DNA from 4 places in the Paenibacillus solisilvae genome. Region 2 is predicted to be linked to each of the others. Evidence: riboswitches for the same ligand, from Rfam matches in the RefSeq annotation. Region 2 holds a riboswitch; each other region holds the start of a gene.
What was found. A riboswitch is a leader RNA that binds a small molecule or an ion and turns the genes downstream of it on or off. The one in region 2 is predicted to bind cyclic di-AMP.
Positions count from the first base shown of each region.

Region 1 (4,995 bases), on a different contig from region 2:
TGCTGCCGCCCTGATACCGGACGACATAGCGCGCATTCCCTGCCAGAGCATCCGTTATTTTGCCCTTGCCCTCATCTCCCCAGTTCGCACCCACAATAGCTGTTATTGTCATGTCATTCGTCCTTTCTATTGGAAATCTTTTGATAACTCCATTATAATTCGCTTAAATGTCATTAATAAAATGAATAATAGTTATACCTCATATAAAGGTGGTTAATGGATGGCGGAGAACTTGGATTGGTATCGCGTTTTTTATTACACAGCTGTCACCGGGAGTTTATCCACAGCGGCAGAGGCGTTATTCATTACTCAGCCCGCGGTTACGCATACGTTAAAGCAGCTGGAATCGAAGCTTGGCGGGCAATTATTCTTCCGGACTTCAAAGGGGGTCAAGCTGACAGCTGAGGGCGAGGCTCTCTTTCCTTATATTGAGCAGGCGTATCATTTTATTGAAAATGGCGAGCGGAAAATAGCTGACATGCATCAGCTTCTGGGCGGCGACATCAAAATCGGGGCAGGCGATACGCTTTCCAGGCACTATCTGCTGCCGTATCTGGCTGCTTTCCACGACAAGTACCCCGCTATCAAAATCCAGGTCACGAACCGCACCACGCTGGAGACGCTGGCATTGCTGAAGCAGGGCAGAATCGATCTTGGAATCGTGAATTTACCTGTCACGGATCCGGATATTGAAGTCCAGGAAACGCTTGTCATCGAAGATTGCTTCATAGCAGGGCCGGAATTCAAGCACTTGTCGGAGCGTCCGGTCTCTTGGGGGGAGCTGATGGAATATCCTATCATTTTGCTGGAGAAAGGAAGCGTTACTCGGGCTTATATCGATGGGGTTGCGAAGAAACAGGGGGTGAGGATAAACCCGGAAATCGAGCTTGGGAGTATTGATTTATTGGTAGAGTTCACCCGGACCGGGCTCGGAATCGCTTGCGTGATCAAGAATTTTATTAAGGCAGAGCTTCTTCACCATGATCTCTATGAAATCGAATTAGAGCAGCCGATCCCCTCTCGGAGAGTCGGCATTGCCAAGCTGAAAAAATTGCCTTTGACCGCAGCTGCGCATGCCTTTATCGCTTCAATGCTTACAGAGCTTGAGCCTGATTAGGACAACTAGTTGCCTGCTGCCGTGTGACGATGCTAAGGAAGCCATGATAATTCTCCTTTTGACTCTTTGGTCGGTATTGCGAATCGGCTCAAAAAAACGCTTTGCTGGATGCTCTACGGATTAATTTTAACGTTGAACCGCATAAAAAGGAGGTAAAGAATCTATTACAAACCTATAAAAATAAAATAAAAATGCTTACCCTCTCATTCATCAAAAAAGTCGTTGAAAAATCGGAAGGGCACTACAAATGACTAAAACGGAAGTAAGCCTAAGCATTTATATTGAAAATGAATGTGTTCTCTAATTGGATCCGCTTTCATCTCGAAAAATAAGTAAAAAAAACCGAAATAAGTCTCTCCACAGCGTTTTACAACCCTTGCTAGAAAGCGTAACATTCGGTGCAACAACTTCACATCAGGAATCAAAACGTTGAGTCCCCGCAAGGGGAACGGGGGAACCAACCAAAAGCCGTTTGAATGTAAAAAACGGTTCTCGGGGTGAATCCAGAGCAAGCGCTGCTTGCCGAGGTAGGGCACTTCCAAGCCCGAATCCGACAGCTAACCTCGTAAGCGTATTGGGAGAGAACCACCTTCGATCGTGCCTTGAACAGCTCGTTTATTGACGCTGCAAAGAAGCCCGGGAGCAGAGATTCTCTGCTCGTAGGCTTCTTTTTGTTTTCCAAAAATTGAGGAGAGTGAATCTATTATGCACCAACCCCTGTCTCTATTAAAAGAAGCTGATGAATGTACCAAGGAATGTAAGGTCACCCGAATTGAATGTTTTCAATTTGACTGTGAGCTATCAGATAAGCTGATGCCTGGACATGGCGCCGATTGTCATTGCGGCATACTTACGATCTCAACAAATCTCGGAACATGCGGTTTAGGGGAGTTCGTCATTCCATGCGGGAGCTTGAAGGGGGATTTCGTTCAATGGGCATCTGTTTTTCAGCGGATCAAAGGCCTCACCCTTACGGAAGGTTTGCATTACGTTCATCAGAAACAAGAGGCATGGGGAGACGTAAGAACCCATTTAATTGAATCGGCTTTAACGGATCTAGCTGGAAAATTTGAATACTCATCTGCAGGCAAACAAGAACTAAGCTTCCTATTGGATCGCACTTATTTATTTGACCATTCTCAAGCCTATATCACTTTCTAGGATAAAGCATTTTTATGTTTTTTTTATACAGTTGCTATAGATTCTTTACCCCCTTTTTATACGGTTCGGCGTTACAATAGCTCAGGGAAGGAGGGCGGTGTTCCTCATGCAAAGTGATTTTTTGCTGATAGCTGCGCCGACCAAGGCAGGCGATGACTTTATGCAGCAAGCAAAGTTGAGTGGGTTACCTTTTATTGCATTAATCAACAACAAGATGGAAAGACTCAGGCTAGAAGGGCGAGGTGTGAAACAAATTATCCAAGTGAATACGTCGGAACCGGGAACAGCGGCCATTCCCGAGTATCCGATCGGAAACGTAATTCTGTTCGAGGAGAGCCTGCCATTATGCTGCCGGGTTATCCAGATATGCCGCAGCTGGACTTCCAAGCCCATTTATGTCGTCACCCAAAGCTTCAATCCAAGATTAATTTACAAAGGGCTGGGCGCTGACTATGTCATTTATTCTAAAAATGGGGATGTCAGGTTTCTGCTGCCATCCTTTAATAACGACATATAGGTTCTGCCCTGAGTTGAAGGAGGTGTGTTATGAACAACGATGTAACCATGGTCTTTTTATTCGCCGTATCATTTCTGGCGTTTTGGGGATTTTCTAAATATTGCGAAAAAGCGTAAATGATGCTTTCGAAGTTTTTGATAAGACTTATAGGAGGCAACCTCATGATTGTTATTGGACTGATTGCATGTGCCATTGTGGTGTATCTCGGTTTTGTATTAGTGAAGCCAGAGAAATTTTAATTGCAGCAATTGAACTTAAGTATGCAAGGGGAGAACTGGCTATGGGTATGGGATTGTTACAAGTAGTCATCACACTGGTCATTATCATGCTTTTGGTTAAGCCTGTGGGTAGTTACTTGGTGAAAGTATTTGGGCATGAAAAGAGTGGTCTTGATCGTGTTTTTGCTCCATTTGAGCGTGTAACCTATCGCATAATGGGTGTGCGAGAAGATGAAGCGATGGGCTGGAAGAAGTATTTAGGATCCGTTTTGTTAGTCAATTTTGTTATGATGCTTCTGATTTATCTTGTATTTCGTCTTCAAAAATTTCTGCCTCTAAATCCGGATGGTATTGGTAATATGCCGCCTGCTTTAGCTTTTAATACGGCTGTTTCCTTTATTACCAATACGAATTGGCAAGCATACAGCGGTGAAAATACATTGTCTTACTTCTCTCAGATGGTGGCCATTACCTTCCCGATGTTTACATCGGCTGCAACCGGATTCGCTGTGGCGGTAGCTTTTATCCGCGGGTTGGTTGGCCGTCAAGATAATCTCGGAAACTTTTACGTAGATATGACCAGGGCGATTACACGCGTATTTCTGCCGCTTAGCTTCATTATTGCCCTATTTTTAGTCTTTCAAGGTATTCCGCAAACCTTGCTGGGAGCCGTGGAAGCTTCAACGCTTGATGGAGCCAAGCAAACCATTACGCGCGGGTTAGTTGCTTCGCTGGAATCAATTAAGCATATAGGCACGAACGGTGGCGGATGGTTCGGTACAAATGCTGCGCATCCTTTTGAGAATCCGACACCCCTGTCCAATCTCATCCATATTATTTGTATGATGCTGCTGCCTACATCTCTGGTGTACGCATTCGGTCTAATGATTAAGAATAAAAAGCAGGGTTGGACCCTATTTGCCGCAATGGGAATGATCTTCTTAGTGATGGTCGCTACAGTTTTCTATGCGGAGTATCGCGGTGTTCCTGCGTTAGATGCAATGGGCGTGCATGGCAACATGGAAGGCAAGGAAGTCAGATTCGGACTGTCCGAGACGGCTCTATTTACAGCAGTAACCACTGCTGCAACAACCGGCAGCGTCAATGCGATGCATGAATCGCTAACACCGCTCGGAAGCATCGTTCCTTTTGCAGAAATGATGCTGAACAATGTGTTTGGCGGCAAAGGGGTCGGTTTATTAAATGGCTTACTTTACCTCATTTTATCGGTATTCATTTGTGGACTTATGGTTGGTCGTACGCCTGAGTTTTTGGGGAAAAAGATCGAAGGCAAAGAAGTGAAATTAGCTGCCATCGCCATTCTGATTCATCCGCTCATCATTTTGGCACCGACGGCTCTGGCGTTGTCACGTCCCGAATCCATTGCTTCGATATCCAATCAAGGACTTCACGGGCTTTCTGAAGTGCTTTATGCTTTCACTTCGGGTGCGGCTAATAATGGCTCTGCATTTGGTGGTTTAAGTGCCAATACGAACTTCTATAACGTGAGCATCGGTATCGTAATGCTGGTTGGGCGTTACATTTCAATGATCGCGATGATGGCTATTGCCGGTTCTCTTGCTGTGAAGCGTGTAGTTCCTGTAACGTCAGGTACACTTCGGACGAATACACCTTTATTTATGGGGATTTTAATTATGATTATTCTAGTTATCGGTGCTCTAACGTTCTTCCCGGCGCTGGCATTGGGGCCGATTGCTGAACATTTGGCGGCGCAATAAGGTGAGGCGTAGAGAGGGAGGATTTGAATGGCTGTGGAACGTAAAAAAACAATGACAAAAGAAATTATGAATCAAGCTATCGTTGATTCGTTTAAAAAATTAAATCCTTTGAGCATGATTAAGAATCCGGTTATGTTTGTTGTCGAAGTAGGTACGGTCATTACGTTACTTCTATCACTTTCACTTGATCTATTTGGCACCACGAACGTAGGCCGGGGTTATAATATCACTGTTTTCTTGATC
Region 1 is NZ_JBHSOW010000127.1:3,903-8,897, forward strand. Features, by position in the region: gene ACFPYJ_RS30980 (adenylosuccinate synthase) at 1-112, opposite strand, end outside; gene ACFPYJ_RS30985 (LysR family transcriptional regulator) at 221-1,117, shown strand; cyclic di-AMP (ydaO/yuaA leader) riboswitch at 1,535-1,705, shown strand; gene ACFPYJ_RS30990 (hypothetical protein) at 1,823-2,278, shown strand; gene ACFPYJ_RS30995 (hypothetical protein) at 2,385-2,795, shown strand; gene kdpA (potassium-transporting ATPase subunit KdpA) at 3,082-4,752, shown strand; gene kdpB (potassium-transporting ATPase subunit KdpB) at 4,780-4,995, shown strand, end outside.
Region 1: another riboswitch for cyclic di-AMP. It lies ahead of ACFPYJ_RS30990 (hypothetical protein); the one in region 2 lies ahead of ACFPYJ_RS31475 (3D domain-containing protein).

Region 2 (4,995 bases):
AATTGTAGAAGGACGACAAACGAAAATGCCGCTATTCCAATACACGCCGGGTTCCGTCAGAAGCTGAGCGGCCCGTTCTTCTGTCGGTTTCTCCAGGAAGCTGGAAACATAAAGAACGGAAGCGGATGCCAGCCCGCTTTCTGCAGTCGTTCTCATGTACCCAAATCCGGTTTCAGGCCGACTGGGCTTAATGCCCAGCGTTACGATTGCATGGTCCTGTTCGGCTGTCTGGGCAGCAAGTTTAATTGCGGTCAGGAAGGCGGCATCGTCAGCGACATGCTGATCGGAAGGAACGAATACGACGGGTTGATCATCGCCGGCGCTTAGCAGCTGAAAGGCAGCAAGCGCGATACAAGCTGCAGTATCCTTCTGCTCCGGTTCCACGATCAGCTGCTGCATGGAGAAACCCGGCAGCTGCTCGTGGAGAAGGGGAAGATACCGGGCGGGAGCTGCGATAAATAACTGATGATCGGGTACGGCTTGCTTGAAGCGGGCTGCCGTCTCTTGTATTAAGGTCTGCGAAGAATGGAAATGGAGAAATTGCTTAGGCAGAGTGTCAACACTGCGAGGCCAGAAGCGGGTTCCCTTTCCGCCGGCCATAATAACGATATTCAACTTATGAATCACCTCCAGCAAGCGGAAGACCAATCCGTTTAAAAAGACAAACACTCCCGTAATATTTACTCTCATTGTATTCGTCTCTCAACAGCCTGTGGAACGGCATTCGTACATGATCAGATCTTTAAAACATCCCATTCTTCTCTGGATTTTTTTTAGGAAAAGGCTAATAGAGAGGCCAAAAAAATACGGTGTCAGCCGATTCTTCTTCAACGCTTAACCTGCATTAACGGGAATTGGACTGATTTACCTGTAGGACTATCCCGCTGCTTGTGTTATTCTTTTACGCAAGCCGAAACTTATCGTACGGGGGATCTTTTGGAGAACAATGGACATTGGTCTCCACCGTGAATGAACACTGAGAAGTGGTTGATTTTACGGTGATTGCGCTTAGGCGCTGGGGGTGAATCGCATAGCGGATTTCTATTCCGCAATACAGCGTAGGGTTGAACTCCTCAATCCGAATCCGACAACTAACCTCGCAGGCAAAAAAAAGGAGGACATTAAATTGTTCAACAAAGCTTGGAAAAAAGGCGCAGCAGCTGCAGCGCTTAGCATCGCTATTCTCATTCACGCAGGCCCGGCAAGCGCGGCCGTTAATTACAAAGCCAAAGATGATGATACGTTCTGGAAGCTTTCCAAACAGTTTGGTGTTCAAGTTCAGCAATTAAAGAAGTTTAATCCGAATATCGACCCGTTGAACATCTACAAAGGTCTTACGATCGTCATTCCAGCCTCGGCCACCAGCTTACAAGCAAGCAGAAGCTCAGCAAAAAAAGCAGCATCCAGAAGCATCATAACGGCAAAGAGCAAGGTTGATTCCGATGCCGAGATTCTATCGGTCAGCGGACGCGACTACGGTTTCTCCGATGTGATTCAAGCCAAAGCTAGCGCTTATACCGCAGCGGCTTCCGAGAACGGCTGGGGACCCGTTGATTATTTCGGGAATCCCTTGAAGCTGGGCACGATAGCGGTAGATCCAAAGCGGATTCCGCTTGGCAGTAAAGTGTATATTACAGGATATGACCACGATGGTTTGCCTGTCGGCGGTATGATGGCAGTAGCCACTGATATGGGATCAGCTATTAAGGGTGACCGTATTGACATCTTCGTTCCCCAATCCCAGAAGCAAGCATCGGAATTCGGCTTTCAATACGTGAAGGTATTCATTCTTGAATAGCAATGCAAAAAAAAGAAGCGGCAGCGGTAACCCATGAGGGTTGTCCCTACCGTTTTTTTGTTATTTGCGTGATTGCGGTTTTCCAAGAAGCTCCGGCAGCGTGACGATTTGATATCCTTTGCTGCGCAGTAAGTGAATTAATCTTGGCAGCGCGGAGATTGTACCGCTTAAATCCTGTCCCACACCACCGCCTGCATGCTGGAGAACAATGGAGCCGGGCTGCAGCGTTCTCTTGATGTTAATTAAAATCCCATTGCTGTCCAGGCCCCGCCAATCAACGGAGTCTACATCCCAATTTACCACGATGAAGCCGTTCTGCTCGAGCCACTCGATTTGCTCCGGCAATATCTCACCGTAAGGCGGGCGAACCAGCTTAGGGCTGTAGCCTGCCAGCGGCCGTATAATGCGATCCGTCTTGAGAATCTGCTGCTTGAATGATGCAAGGCTGATTCTGGAGAAGACGGCGTGATTATAAGAATGATTGCCGATAATATGGCCTTCTCGCTGGATTCGGCGAACGATGTTCGGATAGTCCGCTGCCCGTGAGCCAACCACGAAGAAGGTAGCTCTCACCTTATAACGGGCAAGGATCTCAAGCACCTGAGGTGTATAGCGCGGATCCGGTACATCATCGAAGGTAAGCGCAACCCTTCTGCGGTTTCGCGGTCCACCGGTGACGAAGGAGCCGGGATATCTTTTCTGAAGATTAACCCAAGTATTGAATTGCTTATGACTTGTGCGTTTTTGCCGTTTCTTGTTCCGCTCAGCTATGAATGAAGGTTCAATATCACCATTATCCGTTAAGGGAGACATCATTTGTGAAGCGGAGAGGGCTTGCACTTGCCCGGTTTCAGGCGCAGCTAAAAAAGAAGAGAATAGGATCGACGCCGATATCAGCCAAGCAGCTCTTCGCATCAAGCGATTAAACAAATGACTTCTCCTCCGATTCCATTCAGCGTCTTCGTAAAATAAAGCTGTATGTTAGTTATTTTCATTGTGCCCCGACCTACATCGATCATGCACGAGCGGACATAAGTTTCTCTTTACATCTTAGTGTCAAAAAACGTAACATAGAAGTATAAACTACTCAAAAGGAGAGTTCACATGCCTCAAATGGATATGCCGTTGAAAGAGCTTCAAGCGTATCAAGGGATCAATCCGCGTCCGGTTGATTTCGATGCGTATTGGGAGCGGGCTTTAAAGGAAATGCGTGAGACCGATTCCAATATTGAGCTGCTGCCAAGCAAGTTCCAAACACCAGGCGCAGCATGCTTCGATCTTTATTTTACCGGAGTGAGGGGAGCACGAATCCATGCGAAATATGCCCGTCCCCGTCATTCGGACCATCCGCATCCGGCTGTGTTGAAATTTCATGGTTACTCCGGTAACGCAGGCGACTGGAATGAGTTACTCAGCTTCGTATCGCTTGGTTACTCCATACTGGTTATGGATTGCCGGGGACAAGGCGGTTCTTCGCAGGACATCGGCAGCGTAAGGGGAAATACATTTAATGGTCATATCATTCGCGGGCTGGACGATGCACCGGACAATTTATTGTTCCGGCATATTTTTCTGGATTGTGCACAGCTGGCTTCCATTGCTATGGACCTGCCGGAGGTTGATGCCGGCAAAGTATATGCCACAGGATGGTCGCAGGGCGGTGGCTTGACTATTGCATGCGCAGCGCTTGAGCCAAGAGTCAAGAAGCTTGCTCCTGTTTATCCGTTCCTTAGCGATTACCGGAGAGTGTGGGAGATGGACTTAGCCAAGGATGCTTATGCGGAGCTGCGTACTTATTTCCGTCACTTTGATCCGCAGCATGAACGCGAAGAGGAGATTTTTACAACGCTGGGTTATATCGATATTCAGCATTTCGCCGAGCGGATTAAGGGAGACGTGCTGCTCGGAGTGGGGCTTATGGACAGCATTTGTCCGCCATCCACCCAATATGCTGCCTATAACAAAATCAAGTCACCTAAACGTGCTGAAATTTTTCCGGATTTCGGTCATGAAGGATTACCGGGCTTGAACGATAAAATTGTTCAATTCTTCTTAGGCGATTATTAATCGTACACTCGAATCATAATGTTGAGGGAGCTGATTCTATGCTGAAATTAGAGAAAAACGATAAACTCGTTATCATTGGAGATTCAATTACGGATAGCAGCCGAGCAAGACCTGTTGGTGAAGGTTTATTTGATGCAATTGGAAAGGGCTACGTAGGGAACGTCGAAGCGCTGCTGACAGCGACTTATCCGGAGCTCGGCATTCGTGTCGTCAATATGGGGACAAGCGGTCATCGGGTTCGTGATTTGAAGGAACGGTGGCAGACGGATGTTATTGAGCTGAAGCCTGACTGGCTGTCCATTATGATCGGTGCAAATGATGTTTGGCGTCAGTACGACTCACCGACGATGACGGAGGAGCATGTATATATTGAAGAATACGAAACGACTCTCGAGGAGCTTATCGTTCAAACCAAATCGGGTCTGAAAGGTCTAATCTTGATGACTCCATTTTTCATTGAACCCAATAAATCCGACTTGATGCGGGCAACCACAGATAAGTATGGCGAAGTGGTAAAACGCCTTGCCAAGAAGCACGGTGCACTGCTTGTCGATACGCAGGCAGCATTCGATAAAGTTCTGACTCATCTATATTCGGCTACCTTGTCATGGGACCGCGTCCATCCGAATCAGGCCGGCAATGCTGTTCTTGCACGCGCTTTCCTCCAACAGATTGGTTATGACTTCACAAAGGGTCTGGAATAGGAAGGGGCTTTCCTAAAAGTCAGATCCAAGGGATTTAATCCTATCATTCATGAAAAGGAACCTAAAACCACCTGCAAGTGGTTTTAAGGTTCTTTTTCGTTTTGCTGTGCGGAAAAGTCTAAACCTTGAAGATCGAAATGGTGCGCTGCAGCTGCATAACGATCTGCTGCATCTTCTCGGTTTCGGAGACGACGTCTTGAACCGATCCGATCTGCTCGTTCATGGAAGCGGACACCTGCTCGGTGCCAGCAGCCGATTCCTGCGTAATGGCGGAGATATTCTGAATGGCTCCGGATATGCGGCGTGAGCTATCGAGCATAATGTCGCTCTCGCTTGAGAATTGATAGATCTGCTGTGTGATAAATTCGACGCTTCTTACAAGATCGACGAAGATTTGTTCCGTCTCTCGAAGCATATTCGTTTGCA
Region 2 is NZ_JBHSOW010000129.1:778-5,772, forward strand. Features, by position in the region: gene ACFPYJ_RS31470 (mannose-1-phosphate guanylyltransferase) at 1-690, opposite strand, end outside; cyclic di-AMP (ydaO/yuaA leader) riboswitch at 899-1,122, shown strand; gene ACFPYJ_RS31475 (3D domain-containing protein) at 1,127-1,798, shown strand; gene ACFPYJ_RS31480 (polysaccharide deacetylase family protein) at 1,859-2,728, opposite strand; gene ACFPYJ_RS31485 (alpha/beta fold hydrolase) at 2,903-3,865, shown strand; gene ACFPYJ_RS31490 (SGNH/GDSL hydrolase family protein) at 3,907-4,569, shown strand; gene ACFPYJ_RS31495 (methyl-accepting chemotaxis protein) at 4,688-4,995, opposite strand, start outside.

Region 3 (4,995 bases), on a different contig from region 2:
TCAGCACGCGGCCTGGTGAGCTGGCAAAATTAGCCCCAGACTTTAGAAGCGCCTCATAATGGGACTGACAAGCGCCAGCAACAACGATAAGTCCATCTCTGTTCTTCTCGTATTCACGGGCCACGTGTACGGCATTGACGAAGTTTTGAGAGTTCTTGTAGCTGGACAAGCTTTGTAAATCTCCCTCATTCCTTGTTTTCAATACTCCATCATGGCCGGTTATGACGATAATGTCAGGCTTGATTTGCGGCAGCAGACGGTATACGACATCAGCCATTTGGGATTCATGCACGTGAAGTCCATGAGCAGGAACGCGCATCTGAGTGTATAACTGCATGCTTTTTTTCATGTAATTCCCGTCTCCATCAAGATGAAGCACTTTACCGGGTACTTCAAAATACGGCTGACTTTGGTTCATTGCCCTCCGCAGTGGACTTTCGTTGTGCGCTACCTGTTTATCCCGCTGCTCCTGTACCCGCTGCATGGACTCGTTTACTTTGATCCGAACCTGCCTTGCCGCCCCTGTGAATTCAGGATCGGGAACGACCGACAAATCAGGAATCGGCGCGTCTGCAAGCAGCCGATAGTCCGTACCCTTTAGTATAGCAGATTGCTCATTCATTATTGCAACACGAAAAAGGACGTCCCCGCCATACGATTTGCGGACGACCAGGTCCCCTTGCTTCATGGGCAAATCACCTCTTCGTTTATCCTATGGGCGGACAGGGCATTTGGTGCGTTTCAAAATTCATTTATTCGGCCTGCAAATAAATGGTTACTTATACTTGAGAGGATATTAATCTGCAGAAAGCAGAAAAAAGCTGTGCAACGCCATCACGGCAATAACCGTTGAGCGCTGAAACAGCTTCAAATTTCTTTGGTCAATATTTTTCACCCGGGGAGACCCGCTTCAATTAATGCTCGGCTAAGCGCCGCAAATTCATCCAAGGAAAGCGTCTCACCGCGTCTGGTCGGATCTATGCCGCAGCTCTCAAGGAGCGGTCCGAGGCGCTCGCGGTTGGTTTTACCCACGTAGGCCGTAAGGTTGTTAGCAATCGTCTTTCTGCGCTGCGCAAAGCAAGCCTGAACCGTACGGAAGAAATGACCTTCATCTTTTACGTCTACAGCTGGCTTGTCCCTCAGAGACAGTTTAATGACCGCTGAATCTACATTAGGCTGAGGAATAAACACCGTATGCGGCACTATGCACACAAGCTCAGGTATACAATAGTACTGAACCGCAACGCTTAAGCTGCCATATTCCTTGCCGCCTGGCTTTGCCGCCATGCGTTGAGCGACTTCCTTTTGAATCATAACCACGATATGTTCAAGCGGAAGCTTCTCTTCCAGAAGCTTCATTAGGATCGGTGTCGTGACGTAATAAGGCAAATTGGCGACTACACTAACACCTGTCAATCCTTTAAAACGGGCATCAATGAGTTCTTTAAGATTTAACTTGAGCACATCTCCATGTTCCACATGAACGTTAGGCACTCCTGAGAGCACATCACGCAGAATAGGAATGAGCCGGTTATCGATTTCAACAGCTGTTACTTGTCCTGCTGCCTGAGCAAGCTCCTGCGTCAGAGCCCCAATTCCCGGACCAATCTCCAGCGCACCTTTAGTTTCATCGAGCTCAGCTGCAGCTACGATATTTTTCAATATATTTTGATCAATCAGGAAGTTCTGACCAAGACTTTTCTTGAATTTAAATCCGTATTTCTTGATAATGTCGTTCGTTTGTTTAGGTGTCGCCACATTGGCATGCACCTTCAGCCCTTCACTCATGGAGTGCCTCCTTCGGTCTCCCGCTCCATCTGTTCAAGCGCCAGATCGAATTCCTCACGCGTGATGCGAAACATGGAGCATCGCTTAAAAAACTGTTTGCCGTTCGCATAACCGATGCCAAGCAGATTACCCATCCGCAATCGTCTGTCCGCCGCACTTGGATGAACGAGCAGTCCTGCCCGCATAAGATCCTCACCTGTAATTTCAGCGTCGCCAGCGCTTCCTTCTATAACTTCCGTACGCACATTGGCAAGCGCCCTTTGAATCGCTTCCGGGGAAGCATTCTCGACCCCAATGTCGCCTTTATAAAGCGCATCCTCCTGTGGGAGAAAAGCATGCTTGCAGCCAGGGACACGCTGAGCCACAATTTTGCGGATACGTTCACCTGCATGGTCAGGGTCGGTGAAAATAATAACACCTCGCCGCTGCTGGGCAAGTTCGACACGTTTCAAAACCGCCTGTCCGATGGCTGATCCGCCGGTCTCTATCGTCTCTGCTTCAACCGCCCGTTTGATGGCGACGGTATCATCCTTGCCTTCTACTACAATGATTTCTTTAATCATGGAAGTCCATTCCTTCCCTTCAGACAAACATACAAAAAGAAGAGGCATCGCCTCTTCTTATGATGGCATATTTACGTTCAAATTACGATATGAATAAATCACAGCCTATCTGCTAAAGTGATTCCGGTTTCTTAGGACCGAGCACGTAGATGGTATATCCCCGCTTCAACCCGAACTTTTCAGCATATGATTCACTATCGAAATAAACGTCAACTTTATTGCCTTTGATCGCACTTCCCGTATCTTCGGCACGACGGAAGCCGATCCCTTCAATATACACCCACCAGCCGATCGGTATGATCCTCGGATCAACCGCAATCGTACGTCCTTCTTGAACGCGTGAGCCCGATGCTGTAATGCCGTATTCGGGGTGGCTCTTACTCTTCCCAGTCGATTGAACACCTGCAGAATAAGCAGTTAGCGTTACGTTCTTGATAACCTTCTTAGCGCTGAATTTCACGCCGCGTTTGGTCAATGTAGTAACACTTGCTGTTTTTGCCGATAATACGGTCACCTTCGGCTCTTCCTTCAACGTGCCTACAGCAACGACCTGATTCACTGATGGCGAATGCGTAAGTTTGGTGACCAGCGTCTGGGAAACCAGAACACCATCTGCAAAAACACTCTCAAACCGTTTTATGACCATACCCTCTTTACCGGTTTGTACAAGCTTTTCCTTACCCTTTGCAAGCTTAGGGTCTTCCTTCTTCACAATCGAGAAGGGAACTTTGAATGCATTCTCTGAATACTTCTTATCGATCCGAGTAACGGAAACCTTCATATTCGGCTCAACAGCGGTATTCAAAGGAGGCATTATTTTATCTTGGCTGCGTACCGATATATTAGCTTGATCGATCGCCGCCTGTACCGTTCTTTCTGTCGTGTACAACGTTCTTTCCTTGCCGTCTGCCTTCACTACAAGAGGTACCGCTTGATCGATAATGATGCGGTCACCGTCTTTGACACCGCTGTTAAGCGGCATCGAAACTTTATCATAAGTTCCAATCGTGATGGCTTGTTCATCCAGTAGGCGTTGAAGGACCCATTGTTTTGTCGAAACAATGCTTTCTCGTCCATTCAATACTACGGAGACGTGCTTGTCAGCCGTTCCGTACAACAACACCAGAAACATGAAAGTCATAGCGATTGAGATCAGAGCGCTTAGTACAATTAAACGCACGTTCTCATGCTTCCATCGCAATGCGAAAGACATGCTGGATGATCGTTTACCATGGGTATCCTTAAGCTGGAGTGCTCCCACTTCTTCGGTCCTCCCTACATAGCCCCGCCGCCATAGTGTTACATAAGACCCTAGACGCGACTATAGAATTTAGCGTGCAGGCACGCAGTTCTATCTTCCCAGTGTCCTCCTCCATGATACACCCTATGTCGTCAGATTACGCATTATTCAAACAAAAAGAAGCCGACGACAGAGGATCTGTTTCGTGGCTTCCCATAAAATCAGGTAGCATGGATTAAATACACGAGGAAGATCTCTCTTATTTACGCTTGCGAGGTTAGCTGTCGGATTCGGGCAAAGAGAGTCGCCCTATTCGTTCTGACACCAGTATACTGCTCCTGCGTGTTCGCGAAATTCACCCCTAGAAGAATTCAACAACATCTACTCCAGCTTTGATACAAACTGTTTCAATATTTGGTTCCCCCGCTCTCCGGATCACGGAGATTAAGCGTTTATTTGGAAAAGTTATAAGCTCTGAGATGAATGATACCGTCTTTTACTCCACATTGTAAAGAAGAGATTAATGACGATTTTAACGAATTTTAAGGAAAATCACGTGAAAAACAATCAATTTATTGATTAAAGATTAGTTTTTTCACTTGTATACTCCCAAATCCTTGCTTTCATATCGTTTTTCATCGAATACCAAAACATTTCAGTGCATTTTCAGTCGTTATTTTCGCAATTTCGGCCACAGATTTGCCTGTAATTTCAGCTGCAGTTTCTGCTACAAGACGGACGAAAGCAGATTCATTTCGTTTTCCGCGATGCGGATGAGGGGCCAAATAAGGCGCGTCTGTTTCGATAAGAATACGGTCGAGCGGAACTTTTGAAAGCACTTCTTTTGGGACCCTGGCATTCTTAAACGTGACCGGTCCGCCAAATGAAATATAGAAGTTCATGTCCAAGCATTTCTTAGCCGTCTCCCAGCTGCCCGAGTAACAATGCATAATGCCGCCGACATCTTTCGCGTCCTCTTCTTTTAATATACGGACAACATCCTCATGTGCATCCCGGTTATGAATGACGATCGGCTTGCGCTTCTGCTTGGCCAATTGGATCTGCTGGCGAAAAACACGCTGCTGCACATCCTTAGGTGACGTATCCCAATGATAATCAAGCCCAATCTCACCAATTGCAACCACTTTGGGATGATCGCATAGGGATGCGATCCATTCTAAATCTCCCGGCAGCATGTCAATGCTGTCAACGGGATGCCAGCCAACCGCCGCATAGATAAACTCATATTGTTCAGCTAATGCCATCGTTGTCGGTATCGTCTCTCGGTTAAAGCCGATATTAACGAGCTTATGTACACCTGCAGCCCGCGCTCTTTCGATGACTTCTGCGCGGTCTTCGTCGAATTGATGCGCATCTAAATGTGTATGTGTGTCGATTAACATA
Region 3 is NZ_JBHSOW010000027.1:10,779-15,773, reverse strand. Features, by position in the region: gene yabG (sporulation peptidase YabG) at 1-688, opposite strand, end outside; gene rsmA (16S rRNA (adenine(1518)-N(6)/adenine(1519)-N(6))-dimethyltransferase RsmA) at 892-1,788, opposite strand; gene rnmV (ribonuclease M5) at 1,785-2,351, opposite strand; gene ACFPYJ_RS07010 (3D domain-containing protein) at 2,464-3,612, opposite strand; cyclic di-AMP (ydaO/yuaA leader) riboswitch at 3,843-4,052, opposite strand; gene ACFPYJ_RS07005 (TatD family hydrolase) at 4,227-4,994, opposite strand.
Region 3: another riboswitch for cyclic di-AMP. It lies ahead of ACFPYJ_RS07010 (3D domain-containing protein); the one in region 2 lies ahead of ACFPYJ_RS31475 (3D domain-containing protein).

Region 4 (4,995 bases), on a different contig from region 2:
GGCCAATCGGGCATGGATTGGGATTGCAGGGGAGCTTGGGAGGAATGACGCTCGAGCGCTTCAATAAACCCAACCAGATGATACTGGATGTCATTGTTCAGCGCCTTCAGCGGGGTGACGTAGAGTACACGCACACCCGGTGTCCAGGTGCGGCTGCGGTGCTGAGCGGCAGTAATTTTGTCATTGGCCAGCTTATCCAGGCAGGGCAGCAATGCGGCTAGTGTTTTGCCTGAACCGGTAGGCGCGGCAATTAAGGTATGCCGGTTATCCCTGATCGAGGCCCATGCTTCAAGCTGGACGGGCGTCGGGTCGCCGAAGGTTTCGAAGAACCAGCCGGCGAGCGTGGGATGGAAGGCGGCTAGGGCCGGAGAAAGCCGTGAGGACATGATTCAACAGCTCCTTTATATGGGTGAGAGATGTATCGGAATGGGTGAGGCCGGCTGTACGCAATACGAAGGGACAGGAACGACCCTCTTGTGGTTTATTATACCTGTTTCTGGTCAGTTTGCGAGCGGAGCGGCATAGGTATAGAACAAGATACACAGCAGCAGGAATGCATCACACGGGAGGTAGGCTATGGTGGGATTGAAGGAGAGCTTGGATCAGAGATGGAGCGAGTGGAAGCGGGTCGAATATGCCGTGACCAAGACATTAGCAGGCAGAAACGTGCTTCGCGTTTCCGGGCCGCGAACGCCGCGGATTACGACACCGGCTGTCAAAATGGTGCGTTCATCCGAGCTGACGAGCGTTGCGGGCTCTTTTGAAGCGGGGCTTGCGTGCTTTTGCTTAGGAGAGCTTGCGCCTGATGAGAGGTCCGCTTTCCTGGAAGCTTGGCATGATCGCCTGCGTACGGGAGCTACGGTCGTGATTGCAGACCGCCGCGGTGAAGGCTGCGGGACTGCATATGAGCTCCATGAACTGCTCAACCCGCTCGGTGTGCAGCTCGATGTCCAGATCGGACGCGCCTTCTGGTGGGCCCGCTACCAACTGCGCCCGCAGTCTGATCATGAAAAGCGGAAATCGGGCATTCCCAATCCTCATCGCGGAGGTGCATGAACCGATAATAGGCTGCCGCCCTTAAGTATGGGCGGCAGCCTATTATAATTCCGCGGCGTTTAATCGCCTCAAATGCGCGCAAATGGTTTGAACAGAGGTCTTTTCGGTGTATATAAATACAAGGAGCACACTCTGCCCTTCTATTGTCTAAGCCGGCGCACAAAATAATAAAGCCGCAGGCATTCGTCCCAAAAGGGACGAGCACCTGCGGCCCACCTGCACATCGCGGCAGCGATGCGGAGCAGTTTTTAATCGGAGTCGCCTCCGCCGTCCAGCTCATCAGACGGGTCATCTGCATATTTCTCGTAACTGGTTTGGCTCATAACACGGCGCGCAGTAACATAACGTTTAACGTAGTAGGAGTCACTGAGTGCGCTGATTGTTACGCCTTTGCTGGAGGATGCATGTGCAAACTTGCCGTCTCCAACATAAATGCCTACGTGGGAAATACTTTTGCCGTTCGTATTGAAGAATACGAGATCGCCAGCAATCAAATCGCTCTTCGCGACTTTTTTGCCTAGACCTGCTTGCGACCGGGAAGCGTGCGGGATGGAGACGCCGAGTTTATTAAACACGTACATCGTAAATCCAGAACAATCGAATCCTCTTGTGGTCGTGCCGGCTGTTGCATAAGGTGTTCCGATTAGATCGGTAACGACGCCGTCCAGCTTGGAGTCTGCAAAAACGCTCCCGGCTTGGAAAACAAGCAACATCGCTAAACCGATCAGTGCTGCAGAGATCTTTTTCAAAACAGGAAACTCCTTCCGGTGCCTACGAGGTTAGCTGTGGGGTTCGGTTGAAGGCTCCCTATGATCGCCTCTGGCGTCCGTGCTAGCGGACGTCGGGATCAATTCACCCAAAATGGTTCCCCCGTTTCCCAATGGCGGGAATTCGGCAAATTTTTCATTCTGGCTACTTATTCGTGTTTTTCCACGATTATCCTTCCAAGTTCACAACTTGTTCACAAATTAGAATTCTAAGAGTGAAACTTTTTGACAAGATCATTCGTTATACGGGCTGCAATTACAGAGGAAGCGATCCAATTCCACTACAATCTGCTTGCGGGAAATCACTATGCTTGTCTGATTATGAAGTGAAAGGGGCGGAAGAGCAGGATATGTTGTTTCGCTGAATTGAGCGTAGTCGCAAAGACACCCATCAAAAATCCCTGCCCCTTGCTCAAGCAAAGGAACAGGGATTTTATTGCGCGTTCAGTCCTATGAAGGAATACCTATTACGGCTTGAATGGCTCATACATAATCCAGAAATCGATACCGGCCACATAACCGCTCGGGTTAGCGGTCCCTTGAGGCGTCTTCGTTGATTTCTCCAGCAGCGATTGAAGGGTCGACGCATAGGTTTCGATCTGTTTGGGCGGGATCGGCGATTTTGAACTCGGCCACATACAGGTCAGGTGTCTCCATCGACCACAGCTGGTTTGCTTTTTTTATTTAATTGGATGAGCTTATGGGGATAGATTACAAGTGGATGAGATGGAAATTGAAGCATTAGAAGAATCAGGGGTTATAAAGAGGTAAGCGATAAAGCCGTAGAATTTGCAATCCAATCAAAAAATATATTTATTTCTTTCTCATGGTATATATCCATACGGCTAGCTGCAGAGAAACGGCATCTTGGAACAATTGCGGATTATAGCCTGTATCCTCTTTGATTTTCTTGATGCGGTAAATCAGCGAATTACGATGAATATACATCGCTTTTGCCGTCTCGCTGATGTTGAGATTGTTTGCAAAGAAACATTCCAGAGTCTCTACCATCTTATCGGGCATCTGCTGCAGTATGCGTTCGAGATATTGCTGCTTAATGCGAGCATCGACCCTTTCAATAAGCGCTTTCGTTTCAATCTCCGCATAAGCAATAAGTTTCTGTTCTCCGTTTCCGAGCAGCAAGGAGATTTCGGATTCTTCAAGGGAATAGCGGATCAATGCAGGGTTTTTAACGGAAGACCCAAGTCCGATCCGGAATGCGATATTCATTCGCTGCAGCAAGTCCATGGCCTGATTTAACTTTCTTTTGAAAACTCCCTCCGTGATCCCCAGTGCGAGAAGGAATAAACGGTTCACGTTCAAAGATCCGATCATGACGCGTTTTTCATTAAAGATTTCTTCGAGCTTTCGAATCAATTCTCGATTCATCAGGGGTCGATCGGAATTGTCGATCTCCAGCAGTCCAACCTGGCAGGGGGTCCCTACTTTCATGCCGAGCAGGTTGAGTCTTTGTTTTACCGTTTCAAGGTTAGGCTCCTCCTGGACCCATTCATCGAAGATGAGTTCTTTCAATCGGTGCCTCCACTCTTCCTGTGCAGTCAAGAAAGACTGGTTTATCATCATTTCGGTGATCATCTTAACCAGTGCGCCAAACTCTTCAATTTCCTCCGGGTTTCCGGTAATGCCAATTACGCCGATCATCTGACCCTGGAATTGAATCGGCAAATTAATTCCCGGCAGAGCCCCTTTCCAGTGCTGCTTATTCTTTTTCGTTACGGTAATCGGTTTTCCGGTGCGCAGTACGTCCAATGCTCCTTCATGAAGCTGGTTGATCCGATCCGGGTCTCCCGACGCGATAATGGTTCCGTCATGGTCCATAATATTAATATTCCGATTTAATCGGGTCATCGTTTGTTTAATAATTTCACCAGCAATTTCTTTCGTTAACATAATATAGGTAAACATCCTTATATTGTAGAATTTATATTATTATTTATGCACAGAAAATGATCCTGATTTCAATAGAATTTTTGTTTATTATAACCGATGTGTGGGAGGAGTTAAATAAAATATAATTAATCTATAGAAATGGAAAGCGGTTTCAAGGAGATGAAAGTGCAATGAAGGTTGTGATCGCACCCGATTCATTCAAAGGGAGCTTGTCGGCTTTGGAAGCGTCTGAAGCCATTGAAAGAGGAATAAGGAAAGTCATGCCGGAAGCGAGTACGGTTTTAGTGCCGGTTGCAGACGGTGGAGAAGGGACGATGGACAGCTTGGTTTCCGCAACAGGCGGAAGAAGGATGGAGGTGATAGTAACAGGACCGCTTGCATCTCCGGTTCAGGCATCATATGGCATACTTGGCGATAACAAAACTTGCGTCATTGAAATGGCCAGCGCTTCGGGCTTGTATTTGATCCGAGCGGAGCAGCGGAATCCGATGCTAACGACGACATTCGGCACTGGACAATTAATTAAACATGCGTTGGATGAAGGGTGCCGACAGTTTATTCTTGCCATTGGCGGAAGCGCTACTAACGATGGAGGCATCGGTATGCTTCAGGCGCTCGGGATGAGATTGTTGGATGCCGAGGGAAACGACGTCGGTTTTGGAGGAGGCGAGCTGCGCCGAATTGTGGAGCTGGACGTTCGGAACTTTGACCCGAGGGTGGCTGAAGCTGATTTTCTGATTGCATCCGATGTTCAAAATCCGTTAATCGGACCGCAAGGGGCATCTCACGTATTCGGCCCTCAAAAAGGGGCAACCGAAGAAATGGCGAACAAGTTAGACGAATATGTAAGGCATTGGGCTGATCTGATCGAAAGAAAAACGGGAATTCATTTGCACGACAGACCGGGAGCGGGTGCTGCTGGTGGAATCGGCGGAGCATTCCAGGCGTTCTTTCCAACGAAGATGAATCGCGGCATCGATGTTGTGATCGAGTACACAAAGCTTACGGACAATCTTGAGGGAGCGGACCTAGTCATTACCGGGGAAGGCCGGATTGATTCCCAAACCGCTTCGGGGAAGACGCCGATGGGTGTCGCGCAGGAAGCGCAAAAGAAAGGAATTCCCGTTATTGTTCTTGCAGGTTCAATCGGCAGAGGGATCGAGACGTTGTATCAATATGGAATACACAGTTTTCACAGCATTGTAAGCGCTCCTATGACGCTTGAAGAAGCGATGGAACAGGGATCTGAATTGCTTGAGCT
Region 4 is NZ_JBHSOW010000071.1:38,874-43,868, reverse strand. Features, by position in the region: gene ACFPYJ_RS19755 (DEAD/DEAH box helicase) at 1-386, opposite strand, end outside; gene ACFPYJ_RS19750 (hypothetical protein) at 577-1,056, shown strand; gene ACFPYJ_RS19745 (C40 family peptidase) at 1,305-1,805, opposite strand; cyclic di-AMP (ydaO/yuaA leader) riboswitch at 1,810-1,963, opposite strand; gene ACFPYJ_RS19740 (hypothetical protein) at 2,291-2,461, opposite strand; gene ACFPYJ_RS19735 (CdaR family transcriptional regulator) at 2,637-3,734, opposite strand; gene ACFPYJ_RS19730 (glycerate kinase) at 3,905-4,995, shown strand, end outside.
Region 4: another riboswitch for cyclic di-AMP. It lies ahead of ACFPYJ_RS19745 (C40 family peptidase); the one in region 2 lies ahead of ACFPYJ_RS31475 (3D domain-containing protein).